DNA from 3 places in the Streptosporangium sp. NPDC087985 genome. Region 3 is predicted to be linked to each of the others. Evidence: riboswitches for the same ligand, from Rfam matches in the RefSeq annotation. Region 3 holds a riboswitch; each other region holds the start of a gene.
What was found. A riboswitch is a leader RNA that binds a small molecule or an ion and turns the genes downstream of it on or off. The one in region 3 is predicted to bind cyclic di-AMP.
Positions count from the first base shown of each region.

Region 1: linked by a shared signal. The riboswitch ahead of ACIN94_RS18510 (hypothetical protein) and the one ahead of ACIN94_RS06405 (C40 family peptidase) in region 3 are both predicted to bind cyclic di-AMP.
Region 2: linked by a shared signal. The riboswitch ahead of ACIN94_RS24935 (NlpC/P60 family protein) and the one ahead of ACIN94_RS06405 (C40 family peptidase) in region 3 are both predicted to bind cyclic di-AMP.

Region 1 is NZ_JBIUTQ010000009.1:20,171-25,009, reverse strand. Features, by position in the region: gene ACIN94_RS18525 (DUF4388 domain-containing protein) at 1-721, shown strand, start outside; gene ACIN94_RS18520 (roadblock/LC7 domain-containing protein) at 780-1,160, shown strand; gene ACIN94_RS18515 (hypothetical protein) at 1,174-1,545, shown strand; gene ACIN94_RS18510 (hypothetical protein) at 1,613-2,314, opposite strand; cyclic di-AMP (ydaO/yuaA leader) riboswitch at 2,534-2,683, opposite strand; gene ACIN94_RS18505 (DUF4253 domain-containing protein) at 3,151-3,945, opposite strand; gene ACIN94_RS18500 (SPW repeat protein) at 4,141-4,665, opposite strand.
Region 2 is NZ_JBIUTQ010000016.1:87,093-91,931, forward strand. Features, by position in the region: gene ACIN94_RS24925 (RDD family protein) at 1-619, opposite strand, end outside; gene ACIN94_RS24930 (amino-acid N-acetyltransferase) at 740-1,384, opposite strand; cyclic di-AMP (ydaO/yuaA leader) riboswitch at 1,724-1,871, shown strand; gene ACIN94_RS24935 (NlpC/P60 family protein) at 1,877-2,923, shown strand; gene ACIN94_RS24940 (LuxR C-terminal-related transcriptional regulator) at 2,939-3,187, opposite strand; gene lysX (bifunctional lysylphosphatidylglycerol synthetase/lysine--tRNA ligase LysX) at 3,860-4,839, opposite strand, start outside.
Region 3 is NZ_JBIUTQ010000002.1:264,912-269,750, reverse strand. Features, by position in the region: gene ACIN94_RS06415 (M48 family metallopeptidase) at 1-808, opposite strand, end outside; gene ACIN94_RS06410 (hypothetical protein) at 855-1,640, opposite strand; gene ACIN94_RS06405 (C40 family peptidase) at 1,714-2,235, opposite strand; cyclic di-AMP (ydaO/yuaA leader) riboswitch at 2,342-2,499, opposite strand; gene ACIN94_RS06400 (hypothetical protein) at 3,164-3,736, opposite strand; gene ACIN94_RS06395 (NlpC/P60 family protein) at 4,008-4,839, opposite strand, start outside.

The DNA.
Region 1 (4,839 bases), on a different contig from region 3:
CGCCCCCCGGGTGGAGGATCTGCTGACCTCCGGCCGCAGAATCTCCGCCCATGCCGTACGGCAGGCCAGGCAGGCCGCCACCGAGGACCGGTGGGGCGGCGAACTGCTGGTCTCCCAGGGGGTTCTCACCCGGGGCGAGCTGGAGTTCTGCGTGCTGAGCTCGGTACTCGACGCCGTGTACTTCCTGTTCGACGCCACCGGCCACCGGCCCAGGTTCCGGCCGGGAGACCAGCACTGGCTCGGGCCCCAGTGGTATTTCGACGTGACCGGACTACTCCGGGAGTGCAAGCGAAGGAGGGCGCAATTGAACCAGGCCTGGCCATCCGCCGAGCTGGACGCACTCCCGGTCGTCCCGGTGGGACGCGTCACCAGCCAGCGGGTGGTGCTGACCCCGCTCCAGTGGGAGGTGCTGGTCGGCGCCGACTCCGCCACGACCCCGGGTGACCTGGCGCGCAAGCTCGGCCGTCCGGCCTACTCGGTACTGCTCGCCGTACGGCAGCTTGCCGCGGCGGGGCTGCTCCGCACGCCACAGGCCGGCTCCGCCGCCCTACCTGGCGTGCTACCCGGCGCGCTGCCCAAGCGAGAGAAGAACGGTATGGCAGATCTCAGGGAACTCTCGGGCACCACCGAGCTGTCCACGCCACTGCCCCTGGCGACGGCGGACCCCACCGACGTGAACCTGCTCATCCGGCTCAGAGACGCATTGGAGGCATTGACGTGAGCTTGGTCCTATGCCGATAAGGCTGCGGACGCTGAAGCTGCTCGGAAGGAGGATGCCGGTGGAACTCCGCGACGAAGTGCACCGAGAGATGGTGCTGCTGCGGGAGCGTGTGCCCGACGTGAACGGGAGCATCGCCTGCAGCGTGGATGGCCTGACGATAGCGAGTGACCTGGAAGGCGACGTCGAGCAGACCGGCGCGCTCTCATCGGCGATGCTGGCCCTCAGTCGCCGGATGACGAGCATGGCCGACAAGGGCACCTTCGAGGAGACGTTGATCTCCGGAACCAACGGTTACGCGGCCTTCTACGCCGCCGGCCCAAAGATCGTCCTCACAGTGCTCGCCCGCCCGGGCACCAACCTCGGGCTGCTGCGACTGGAGGGCCGCAAGACGGCGGCGAATCTGGCCGTCATCACGTCCCGCACATCTATACCCCAATGAATCGGAGACAGTAATGGGCAACATGGACATCTCGCTCAAGGAGATGATGGCGATCGACGGCGCCCTCGGCGCGGTGGTCGTGGACTACAACAGCGGCATGGCGCTGGGCGCCCTCGGCGGTTCCAAGGACCTCGACCTCCAGGTCGCCGCGGCCGGCAACACCGAGGTCGTCAAGGCCAAGATGCGGACGATGGAATCTCTGGGCCTCAAGGACGGCATCGAGGACATCCTCATCACGCTCAGCGGCCAGTACCACGTGATCCGCCCCGTCAGCGGCCGGAGCGGCAAGGGACTCTTCCTCTACGTGGCGTTCGACCGCTCCCGGGCCAACCTGGCGCTCGCACGGCACACCATGCGCGCCATCGAGGAGAGGCTCGAGGTCTGACCCTCCGGTACGGCTTGCGCCCCGGGAGGCGCAAGCCGTACCGGAGCCCGGCCGCGGGGAGTCCGTCCTACTTGTTGATCACCTGGGGCGGGGTGGCCGGGTTGTTGTCGATGCGCTTCCACGCGCCCGCGGAGAAGGGCACGGGGTAGTTCTTCTTACCCGGGCCGCTGCCCCACTTGGTGATCACGTAATCGACCTTGATGTGGCCCAGGCCGCCGGTGCCGTCCACGCCGAGCGTGTTGGGGTTGAACGTGCCGCCGGTCAGCTCGGCGAAGGTCTTGGCATCGAGGTCGATCATGACCCCGCTGCTGGAGGGCACGCCGGGACCGCGGTCACCGACGAAGAAGTTGGCCTTCTTGCCGTTGTAGATGACATAGCCCTCGGTCATCAGCGGCCAGCTCGGGCTGGCGATCATGCCCTTCTGCATCGGCTTGCCGCTCGCGGGCAGACCGGTGTCCCCGGCGCGGCCGGAGGAGTCGTCCCAGAAGTAGGAGGCCTTGGTCGAGCCGTTCAGCAGGACGACCTCGGAGCCGGACTCGGAGCCGGGGGTCGAGGCGCTGGTCTTGGCCGAGGCGGGGAGCGCCTGGACGGGGGGCGCCTGGACGGGGGGCGCCTGGACGGAGAGCGCCGGGGCGGGCAGCGCCGAGGAGCTGGCGACAGCCGAGCTGGGGATCAGCGAGACGACGCTCGCGGAGGTGATGGCACTCGCGCCGATAAGGGTGGCGGCGATGAAGAAACGGCTCTTAGGTATACCAAAGGAGAAACGCATTGGAGGAAGACTCTTTCGCGAGGCAACGGGAAGGCGCGTGTGCCACGCGGATGAGGCACAGGCGGATACGCGCTCTCACAGAGAGAGGGGGTGGCCGGCGAGACCGGGCACCGCGCGAGGCGCGTGGGAAGCCGCGTTCAGACGCGGCGGGAAAGTCCTAGAGGACCCGTACGAGCGAGGCGGGTACCAGCGGGAAGGGGGCACAGCGTCCCATAAGTGATTTCCTCTCCATCTCGTCTACCGGGTTAGCTGACGGGTTCGGGCGGTGGAGTTGCCCTACCGCCGCAGGTTCGCGGCGGATTCACCCCAGGAAGTGGGTCCCCGGTTCCCATGGCCCTGAGGGCTTCCGGGATTCGACGTCGACTGGCCGCTCCTTCCGCTGAAGGGCAGGTCGCCAACCGATCACAAACAGGACATTACAGCCCATTCGGGCACAAAGCAAAGCAAAACCCATGAAAACCCCAGAAGATCTACCCACGTCGGCCAAGAAAGCCTCATTGGTTACCCCTTGACCATCTCGCCGACATGGTGGACCGGCCGGAACCGCAGGGGAAGCGCCTCGGAAGATTCCGGTGATCATGCCTCTGAGCTGGGCATACTTCTCAAGTATTTCCAAAGGAGGGATGATTCGATGAATATTTACACGATCAATGTGGGGGTCGCGGCGACCGGTATGCCGCTCCTTCGGTCAACAGTTCTTTTTACCTCCATACGGGCCCGTCGATCAGCGAAATGGCCCATCAACCGGTCGGCGCATGCTCTCCGGAAGATCCGGAGGCGCCGGAAACCGCCCGCGCAAAGCCGCGGTCATGGACAGGCGAAACTCCTCTGGATGGTCAGTCCCACCAGAACGACCAGACGTTCCTGCCTCTGATCTGCTCCGCGTAGTCGGCCAGCGTCCCGGCGCTGTAGATGACGCTGTCGGGGCAGAACGTCCAGTGCTCGGCGGCGACGTGCAGGGCGTGTTCCGGCGTGACCGGGGGCGCCGCGACGCTCAGGTCCAGGGTGTTGAAGCCCATGCCGACCACCCGCGCGCCGAATCTCTCCTCCCAGCTGCGCACCACAGCCGCGAGCGGGACCATCCACTCGTTGTGATTCAGCGCGCCCTGCCATCCCATGACGGCCAGCGCGTCGGCCCCCCGCGCCGCCGCGACCAGCCCGAGCGGGGTCCTGCGCTCGGCCACCATCCCCGCGTACCAGTCGGCGACCACGCCGGGGTCGGCGGCCGGTCTACCCGAGGGCGCCGGTCCCGGGCACTGCGGGCCGAACGGATCCAGCAGCTCCACCTGGTCGGCGTGGGCCTTCTCGATCCAGTCCGCCCACACCTCGGCCATGAACGCGGCGGGGTGGTAGTTGTCGATCTCGGAAGCCGCATCCGGGGCGATCTGCCCCTCCGACCACGGCTGGACGGAGTCCTCAAGCAGCACCGGCCACAGGCCCGACCGCTCGTGCTCGCTCCGCAGCTCGGCCCAGAGCTCGCCGGAGACCGGCTCGTCACTCAGCCAGAACGCCGGACGGTGGTCTACGGCGAACCGCGCGTAGCCGGGATCGGGCCACACCACGTCTCCGGGCGGCAACTCGACCGAGAGCGTGCGCCCCTCACCGCCGTCGTGGAACAGCTGGCCCAGCACTGGCGGAAGTTGCCCACGCTCGCAATCGCTCATCCCTACCGATCCGATCCTGACCACGGACCAATTTTGGCCTGTCAACGTCCAGAGCGACAGTTAGCCTCAGGACCAGGCCAAAATCATCGGTATGCCCGGCGGATGGCAGGAGTGGGACAGCGGTGTGGCGGACACTCACCGCCACACCGCTGTCATATCGATCTAGGGCCTGCCTGGCATGTCAGGCCTGCCCGGGATGTCAGGCCTGCCTGAGATGTCAGGCCTGCCTGACATATCGCGAGTACCCGGCCTGTCGCGCCTGCTGGTCATCCCGGGCATTTTCCTGGCGCCCACCGCCACCGCTCCCAGCCCGAGCAGGAAGATGATGATGCCGGTGACGACGTTGTTCCAGATGGTCGCCGTCGTCGCCGAACCGGTGAGCCAGGGTGCCACGATGGTCCAGATACCGATGATCGGTGCGATCCAGCTCACCCCGTAGGTCCGGCCGTAGGCCGACGCGAACGCCATGGCCAGAGCGGCGAGCGCGACGCCGGTGACCAGGTTGCTCACGGAAAGCCTGGACAGCCCGTTGAAGCCGACCACCCATGGGGAGATCGCCAGGTAGAGCCCCGCGAGGAGAGTGAGGCCGTCGGTGCCCTGGGCTGTCGGGCTGGAACCCGCTTGCTCGTACCTCGCTCGCATCTCGATGAGATCGGGATGGTGTTCTAGGCCTGCGGGTCTGGTCATGACCCACGCCCCCTTCCGACTTCTGTACGGAACAGACCTAACTCCCATACCCGACATAAGCGGATAAAAAATACAAAGCAGGCCAAATATGACCATGTCAGGCTCAGCAGACAGTCCGGGCTGGAATCCCACCGGCCCGCTTGCCGGAATTTTCCCGTCCCTTGGCATCGCACC
Region 2 (4,839 bases), on a different contig from region 3:
GGCCGGTCCCCGGCGGCTGCCCGTAGCCCGGCTGCTGGCCGTACGGCTGCTGCTGGCCGTAGTCAGGCTGACCGTAGGGACCGGTCCCCGGCGGCTGCCCGTAGCCCGGCTGCTGACCGTACGGCTGCTGCTGGCCATAACCCTGCTGCCCGTAGCCCTGCGGCTGCCCGTAACCGGGCTGCTGTCCGTAGGGAGGCTGCTCCTGAGCGGGCTGCCCGTAGGCGGGCTGCTGACCGTAACCGGGCTGCTGGCCGTACGGCTGCTGCTGACCGTGGTCGGGCTGACCGTAGGGGCCGGTCCCGGGCGGCTGACCGTAGCCCGGCTGCTGTCCGTAGGGAGACTGCTCCTGAGCGGGCTGCCCGTAGGCGGGCTGCTGACCGTACGGCTGCTGCTGGCCGTAGCCGGGCTGCCCGTAGTCCTGCGGTTGCCCGTAACCGGGCTGGGCCTGCCCCGGACCGGTGTGCGGCTGCGAGGTTTCCGCTCGGTATCCCACAATTGTCACGTCGGGATCAGGTTCGCCGGGGTCCCGGCCCGCGTTGTACTGCCCGTATTCCGGCTGTCCCGACGGGGTGCGATCGCGGTCGGGATCGTCCTGATACGGCGGTTGTCCGGGGCTCACCGCGTCACCTCACTTCGACTGCGCATGCGGCATCCGTAAGACTCACATGCTTGCTGGAGCACAAGGTATCGACATAGGTATCGACAGTCACCTTTCTTATTGGTAATCGTCGAGGTCATGTCAGCCGCGGTCCCGCGCCAGATGGAGCAGCATTCGCGTGTTTCCCAAGGTGTTCGGCTTGACGTGCTCCAGATCGAGGAACTCCGCCACACCCTCGTCATAGGAGGCGAGAAGTTCGGCGTAGACCTCCGGAGAGACGGGGGTGCCCTGAATCTCCTGGAATCCATACCGGGCGAAGAAGTCGACCTCGAAAGTGAGACAGAAGACCCGGCGCAGCCCGAGTTCGCCGGCGGTGCGGAGAAGTTCCGAGACGATCCGGTGGCCGATGCCCAGCCCTCGGCAGCCGGGGTCGACGGCGACGGTACGGATCTCCGCGAGGTCCTCCCAAAGCACGTGGAGCGCCCCGCAGCCGACGACGGTGCCCGCCTGTTCGGCCACCCAGAACTCCTGGACGTCCTCGTACAGGGTGACCGTGGCCTTCTCCAGGAGGCGCCGGCCGACTCCCCCGTAGGTGTCGACGAGCCGCCGGATGACGCGCACGTCCCGGGTGCGGGCACGCCGTACCACGATCGCGGCCGCGTCCGCCTCAGCGCCCGGCCGACCCCGCTCCGCATCCACGCTCTCGCCCCCGGCCTCCGTCCGCCGGCCCGCGGGTCCGGTGTCCTGCCCGGCCGGCGTGAGGGAATGCTCCGCAACCTGCTCCATGACCGATCAGCGTACGTCCTCGACGGTCGTGAATTACGGCCCACCCTTAACTCCAGACCCACATACACCAGATAACCCGCGGTAACTCAACGATCACATCGGGTCAATGATGCCGGCACCAGGCCGGCGCCCGCCTTTCGCGCGACCCCGGACCTGCGAAGACCTCCGCCCCGCGCGCCCCGAAAGGCTGATAAAACCAGGGTAATGCGCATGTTGATCATGAAGGTATGTGATCTTCCCGTGACATGTCAGTTGCGAAAGCTCTACCGAGTTTGTAGTTCTGGTTGAGCATGAACCTCCAATTGCACTAATGTCCCTCCTCGATGTCAGCGATGGTAAAGAGCTGACCCGCCGAATCCCCGATCCGGGGAACCGGGGACCCACCCTCACGTCCCTGGGGTGAATCCGGGGTGCTACCGGCACTCCGGTAGGGCTGTCTCCGGCCCGAACCCGTCAGCTAACCCGGTAGGCGGCCGAGAGAGGAGCCTGTTGGTGAAGCGCACGCGCAACCCGGAGGGAGAGCGCGGAGGCAGACATGCCCGCCGAGGACACGCCTCGCGTGGACGCACCTGCCGGATGGCGGTCATCGGACTGGCCTTCGCCTCCCTGACACTCGGCACCCCTCTGGTCACGGCCACCGCCGATCCGCAGCCCAGCCTCCAGGAGCGCGCCAAAGAGGTCGAGAAACTGCACGTCGAGATCGAAACGCTGACCGAGCAGTACAACGGCGGGCGGGTCAAGCTCAAGCAGGCTCAGCGCGCGGCCGAGGTCGCCAAGAAGATCCTCTCCGTCAGAGAGTCCGAGCTCGCGTCCCGGCGCACCAAGGCCTCCCTTCTGGCGCAGAGCGCCTACATGTCGGGGGGGCTGAGCTCCGCTCTTGTCTTCACCCAGTCGGCCGACCCCGACGCCTTCCTCGACCAGGCCACCACGAACTACGCCCTCCAGCAGCAGCAGAGCGAGGAGGTCGCCCAGGTCGCCCGGGCGATCAAGAGCGCCGAACGGGCGCAGGCCGGCGCCAAGGCCCGGACCAGCGAGGTCAGGCAACTCCTCGCGGAGATCGACACCAAGCGCACCAAGATCGAGCGGCTGGTCGCCAGGGTCGAGAGCAGCCTGTTCAGCGAGGTGCGCAGCCGGGTCAAGAGCGCCGCGGGCAGCCGGGTGAGGCTCAGCGTGCCGATCGTCGGCAGCGGCAAGGCCGCCGAGGCCGCCCGCTGGGCACTCACCCAGCAGCTCAAGCCGTATGTCTGGGGCGCCGAAGGCCCCAACTCCTTCGACTGCTCCGGCCTGGTCATGTGGGCCTACCAGAGGGTGGGCATCAGCCTGCCGCACTACACCGGGAACCAGTGGACGGCGGGCACCCACGTTTCCAGAGGCGAGTTGCGCCCCGGGGACCTGGTCTTCTTCTACAGCGACCTGCACCACGTCGGGATCTACATCGGCGCGGGCCTGATGGTCCATGCCCCCCGGACGGGTGACGTCATCCACATCGCCTCGATCGACAACCGCCCCTTCGCCGGCGGCGTGCGGATCGCCGACTGAGGCAGCCGGCCGGGTCTAGATCAGACGACGGCGGGCGGCCCAGGCCACGGCTTCGATCGCGGTGGCCACGCCGATGCGGTCGCAGATCCCGCGGAGCCTGCGCCGGACGGTCCGGCCACTGATGTCGAGACGACGCCCCACCCGGTCCACGGTGACGCCCTTGGCAAGTTCTGCCAGGAGCACGAGATCTTCGTCACTGAGACCGATCTCGCCCATGCCCAGGAGGCTGTCGCCACGACGGGAATCCACTTCCGGATATGCCATCTAGAGTCGCTCCCCCCGCACTGGAACTCAGGCGTGAGTATGTTGTTGGAATCAAGGCCGCCCGTCAGGAACGGTAAACGCCTTGTTCAAAGGTCGTCAAGTTCTCTTCTCCATAGAGGTGGCAAGCGCTATTGACATGGCGATCATCACATGAACTACTTGTGATATGTCAGCGTCTTGGCGGTTAAGTTGGAGTAGAGCCAAGACCCGCACCCGTCGCCACCCGCCGGCCGCTACGACCGGAGTCTTCGCAGAACAAGGTTTCGCCGGAGCCTCCGTCGACGAGACCGCCTCCAGGCAGGCCACCCGGTCGGCGCCGTCCACTCCCATTGCGCCGGGAAAGAGGCGCTCTCCCCCACACTCTCCGACGAGTAGATCGTCCACCCCTCTGATGGCGTCGGGAAAATCGCCTCTCAATGCGAGGAGGACAAGACCACCTTTTCAGTATTTGGGGAGTATCTGGTCGGTGTAGCCGATCATCCCCGATATGGGGCATGCAGAAAATGGAGTTTCTGCGCTACACGCCGACCCGGCCGGAATTGCTCGGCCGTCTGGCCCTCTGACCGTACGGGAGGAGCCGAGCCGCAGGCCCTCACGACGGCGGCGCCGGACACGGCCCTCTGGCCGCATCCGGCGCCGCCGGTGTGCGGAACGGTCACACTCCCGTCAGGCTCAGCCCGCCGGCTTGACCAGGGGGAACAGGATCGTCTCGCGGATGTTCTTACCGGTGAAGGCCATGACAAGCCGGTCCACGCCAAGACCCATACCGCCGGTGGGCGGCATCGCGTATTCCAGGGCGGTGAGGAAGTCCTCGTCAAGCTGCATGGCCTCGAGGTCGCCGCCCGCGGCGAGCAGGGACTGCTCGGTGAGACGGCGGCGCTGCTCGACCGGGTCGACCAGCTCCGAGTAGGCGGTGCCGAGCTCGGTGCCGAACCCGATCAGGTCCCACTTCTCGGTGAGGAGCGGGTTGTCCCGGTGCTGGCGGGTCAGCGGGGAGGTCTCCAGCGGGTAGTCCATGACGAACGTGGGCTGGATGAGAGTGTGCTCGACGAGCTCCTCGAAGATCTCCTGAACGAGCTTGCCCTGGCCCCACTTCGGGTCCCAGCGGATCTCGTGCGCGTCGGCGTGCTTGCGGACCTGCTCCAGCGGTGTCTCGGTGGTGATCTCCTCGCCCAGCGCCTCCGACACCGCCCCGTAGAGGGTGATCCTCGGCCACTCGGGCAGGCCCAGGTCGATCTCCTGGCCCTCGTGGGTCACCACGGAGTGGCCGAGCGCGGCCACGACCGCACGCTGGATCATCCGCTGGGTCAGGTCGGCCATGTCGTTGTAGTCGAGATACGTCCCGTAGGCCTCGAGCATGGTGAACTCGGGGTTGTGGGTGGCGTCCGCACCCTCGTTGCGGAAGTTGCGGTTGATCTCGAAGACCTTCTCGATGCCGCCCACCACGAGCCGCTTCAGGTAGAGCTCGATCGCGATGCGGAGGTAGAGCTCCATGCTGTAGGCGTTGATGTGGGTCTTGAACGGCCGGGCCGTCGCACCGCCGTGGATCCGCTGGAGCATCGGCGTCTCGACCTCGAGGTAGCCCTCGCCGTGCCAGAAGTCACGCATCGCCCGCACGACGGCGCTACGGGTGTAGGCCATCTCCCGTGCCT
Region 3 (4,839 bases):
CGGGCGCCCGGAGCAGTGTGTCGTAGACCACGATCCTGCGGGTCGCACCGAACCCGGAGACGTAGGCGTTGAGCGCGGTGGTCCGCCGGGAGGCGTCGGCGACGAGGACGTCCTCGACGGACACCCCATCGCGGGCGGCCATGGCGAGCAGGTCGTCGCGGAGTTGCCCGGCGGGCATCGGCGTGAAGTCGTTGAAGACCGGTTCGATCAGCACCGGGTAGGCGAAGGAGACGGCCACGGTCAGCGTGAACGCGCCGACGGCCGCGGGGATCCACCAGCGCCGGTAGCGGCGCGCCAGCGCGACCACCGCGAGCACCATGATCGCGAGCAGCGTCGTCCTGATGCCGATGTTCTTGACCCGGTCGGCGGTCCACGACAGCCAGTCCTGGGTGGACAGGCCGTACGCGCGCAGGTGGGTCTCCGACCACATGCCCAGCGGCCAGCGCAGGATCTCCACCGCCACCGAGAGCACGAGGACCCCCAGCAGCGCCCTCAGCCACCACGGCCCCTTCAACCGGCCGAGGAGCCGCGCGCCCAGCGGGGTGCTCACCAGTGCTCCGGCCACCACCAGGGCCAGGCCGAGCGACAGATAGGCGGGCACGCTGACCGCGGCGTCGAAAGCCTCGGAACGGGCGATCTGGTCCGCGGTGAAGTCGCGGGCCGGATCCGGGACGACTGCCGGGGCCGCGGACAGAACCCGCCAGGGCGTGGTGAACGCCACCACCGCCAGCGTGGCCACACCCAGGGCGGCCAGCGCCCACCCGGCCCCCCGGAAACCCGGGGCCGCCTCCGTCGTGGTCCGCGTCATCGCCGTCCTCCCAGCGGATCGGAAGGTGTGCCCGTCATGGTAAGCGTCAATCCAGTTCCCTCCGGAGGTGATCACGCCACGCGGCGGTGAGCTCCGCCTGCGACAGGCCCAGCGTGCTGCCGACATCGCTACCGTAGAGCCTCACCAGCGCCTTCTCGCCGAAGCGCTCCGCGATGTAGCGGCAGGCGAGCCACGCCTCCTCGTAGGCCTGTGCCAGCCTCGGGGCGCCCGGGGCGAAGTCGGCGGGGCCGGGGAGCCGGGCGGGCAGGAGGCCCGCACGCACCTCCTGGGCCAGCTCGGCGGCGGCCTCGCGGATCCCGATCCCGGTGTCGCGGTACCCCACGTAGTCGGCGAACCCCTCCGACAGCCACATCGGCACCCGCCCGCCCCGGGTCGCGCCGGTGGCCACGTGCGTGAGCTCGTGAGCGATCACCACGTCCCTGCCGGTCTCGCTGAGCCTCGCGTAGCCCGACGGCAGGACGACCACCCGGTCGGCGGTGGCCAGCGCGGCCAGGCCACCGGTGCTCCCGGCGCCCGCGAGCGTCGCCGCCTCCGCGTCGGTGGCGGGGTAGAGGATCACCGCCCGGACCGGTCCCCAGATCCGCCCGACGGTACGGGCGGCCCGATCGGCCCTGGAGGCCAGGTCGCGGAGGCGTGCGGCCGGGACGCGGTGACCGACGACGACGGAGTGCTCGCCGCGGACCACGGTGGCGGCGCCGGGCCACAGACCGTCCGTCTCCTGCGGGAGTGGTCCCGCCCCGGCGGCCAGGCCGGCACTCATCAGCGCCAGCATCCCGGTGAGCACGGCGCGGCGCCCTCTCGGGACGGACATAGGAGGTGATGTTACTCGACCGGCATGGAAAGGCCCCGCCCACCCTCGGGGTGGACGGGGCCGCATGTCTCCGTCAGCCGGCGGGGCGGACCGCTCCGGCGAAGGAGGACCTGTAATACCCCTCCAGCTCCGCGATCCGGACCGTCTTGCCGCTGCTCGGCGAGTGCACCATCCTGCCCTTGCCGACGTACATGCCCACGTGGCCCTTGCCGTAGAAGAACATCAGGTCACCGGGGCGCAGGTTGCTCCACGAGACCTTCTTCCTGACGGCGCGGTACTGGCTGTACGTGATCCGGGGAAGGGACACGCCGGCCTTGCGCCACGCGTACTGGACGAGACCGGAGCAGTCGAACGCGCCGGGACCGGAGGCTCCCCACCGGTACGGATCGCCGATCTGCTTCCTGGCCACCGAGACCGCCTTGGCGGCCTTCACCTTCTGCAGCTCGGCTCTGCTCATCTTGGCCTTCGCCGTCTTGACACTGCTCCGTGCCGCGGTGCCGGTCTGGGCCGGGCTCCCTGTCTGGGAGGCGGTGCTCCTGACCTGAAGAGTGAGCCCGGTGTCCGCAGCCGCCTGTGCCGTTGTGGATCCCAGCACGACCGCTCCGGACGGAGCGGTCAGAGCGAGTACGGCACCGCCGAGGGAAAGACGGGCAAAACGTGAAAGACGGGGGTTACGCAGGGTGGTAGACAGGATTTCTCCTTGGGACTTCCGCTGATGCCTACCGGGTTAGCTGACGGATTCGGGCTGGGAAGTCGCCCTACGGCATGACATATGCCGATTCACCCCTGGCCATCCGTGACGACCTTCGGGTCCCCGGTTCCGTGCCTCCTGGCTGCACGGATTCGGCGGGCCGCCGCGGTGGGGGTCAACCCCCTCAGAGGGGCGGCGGCCAATTGGATTTCCAGCGCGATGCCTGCCTGGGGAGCAGGGATCCACCACGACAACATGGCGTGCCATCGCGACGCCAGAAGCTACTCCGATTCCCCATATTTCAGCAAAGCAGTGCCAGGAAAACGGAGATCAATAAGCCTCCCCCGCTCTCCTTAATCCCTGCGTGATAGGCGATTCTCCTATCCGGATATGACCCTCGTCACATTCTGGAGATCGCAATATAAAGATCACTAATTCTGTAACATTGGTCACAATAATTGTGATCCATGCCTGTCCGGCTCGCCAGATGGCCCTGCCGCCCGGACGTCGACGGTGTCCTTCCAGCCGGCGTCGGTGGCGGCGGGCGTTGGAGGCGTTGAGCAGCCGCAGCCGTTAGCGGGTGGCCGTCAACTCCAGCACCGGCCAGGGACGCCGTTGACCAGGATCACGTCGCCCTCGACGCCTTCCATGTAGGCGTCCTCGACACCCGCCGTGACCCGCAGGCTCGGATCCGCCTACGGATAGCGAAACGAGCCCTTCTCTTCGAAGGCCCGGTCGCAGATCATCAGCGGGCGCGCCAGCTCACTCTCAGCGCGGAATCAGTCCCGAGCGGCCAGGGCGGGAGGTTACCGGTGCCGTCAACGTGCGGCAGCTATGATCCAGGGCGGTCTCGAGAGGAGCCTGCAGGACCTTGCCGGGTCGCATCTTTCAGGGGTTTCAGCAGGTCACGTAGTGCGGTCCGCTCCTCCGGCGACAGGTCCGGCCCGCGGGAGACGATGCGCATGACAGTGTGGGCGGCATCGAGGCCGCGGTAGAACCGGGCGCCGAGCGCCGGGGCGACCTGCCGGCACTTACGCAGGTCTTCCTGTGGGATCTTCAAGATGTTCACGTCATAAACGATGGTGACCGCCTTGATGGTGAAAGCGGGATCTTCCTTGCGCTTGAGCAGGTGGTTAACCGCGTTCGCGTTGAAGATCATGCCTACGACCAGGTTCAAGTAGGCGTTTTGGCAAGGAACCGGCCAGCGTTTGGGAGGCACGTACGCTTTCTCGTCGATGTCCAAGAGCAGGTCCCCCATGGTGGTGACGCTCGTCGGCGCGCTGCTGGACGTGGGGACCGTGGCGGCTTCGACCGCACCGCCGGTGGGTGCGGAGGCGGGCGCCCCGCCGCACGCGGTCAGGAGCAGTCCCGCCACAATGATGATCAGCGGCTTAGCCGGTCGCATGCCGTCAGCATGATCACGTAGTTGGCAGTCGGGGACATGAATGCGCCATATGATCATGATTTGTTATGCACTGGGTTCTCGCGGACGACGTTCCGGTAGCCGGCGACGTCCGCCTGGCGGCCGTCGGCCGGACGGCCGGTTGGTTGACTTCTGTTCCTACACCTCGGTCTGGGCCGACGCCATCGACTGCGCCTGACCGCTCCGCGGGCTCACCGCGGCAGCCGTCCGGACACCGCGCGGGCCCGCGTGAGACGGGCGGACCCCCGCGAGGTCAGGGGCGGACGGCTCCGACCAGGCGGCGGCCGTAGGCCGACAGGGGGACGACCTTGACGATGTCTCCGGTCTGGGGGGCGTGGACGATCTTCCCGTTGCCCGCGTAGATGCTCACGTGGCCCAGGCCCTCGCTGAAGACGAGGTCCCCTGGCTGGAGGTTGCTCAGCGGCACCTTGCGGTTCGCGCCCCAGCTCCACTGTTCCCAGGTCGTGCGGGGGAGGCCGACGCCGCCGCTGCGCCAGGAGGCCTGGACGAGGCCGGAGCAGTCCCAGCCGCCGGGACCCGTGCCGCCGTACCGGTAGGGCTTGCCGACCTGGGCGAAGGCGAAGCTCAGGGCGGCCCTGGCGTTGCCCGAGGCCGGGCCGTTGTACGGAATTCCGAGGCTGTTGGGGTTTCCGGGCTGGAAGGCGCCGAGGTCGCTCAGCAGCTTGGTCTGCGCCTTCACCATCGCGTCGGCCTTGGTCTTCGCCGCTGCTAGCTCGTCGCGCGTCGCGTCGGCCTCGGCCAGGGCCGTCTTGGCCTTGTTGCGGTTGTCGCGCAGCGTCTTGTTCGCTTCGTCGAAGGCTTCCAGGGACAGGGCGCGGGAGGCGGACATCTGGTCGACCGTGGCCAGCCCGCTCAGCAGCGCCGCGGGGTCGGTCTGGTTGATCAGGCCCTCCCAGCCGCTCACCCTGCCCAGCTGGTAGCTGCTGACGGCCATCGTGATGAGCTCCTTACGGAGCCCGGCGACCTTGGCGTTCTGGCGGTTGAGGGCACCGTTCAGCGTCGCGTACTTCTGCCGGGCCTTCTTCACCTTCTCGCCGGCCTGGTTGTACTTCTCGACGATCCCG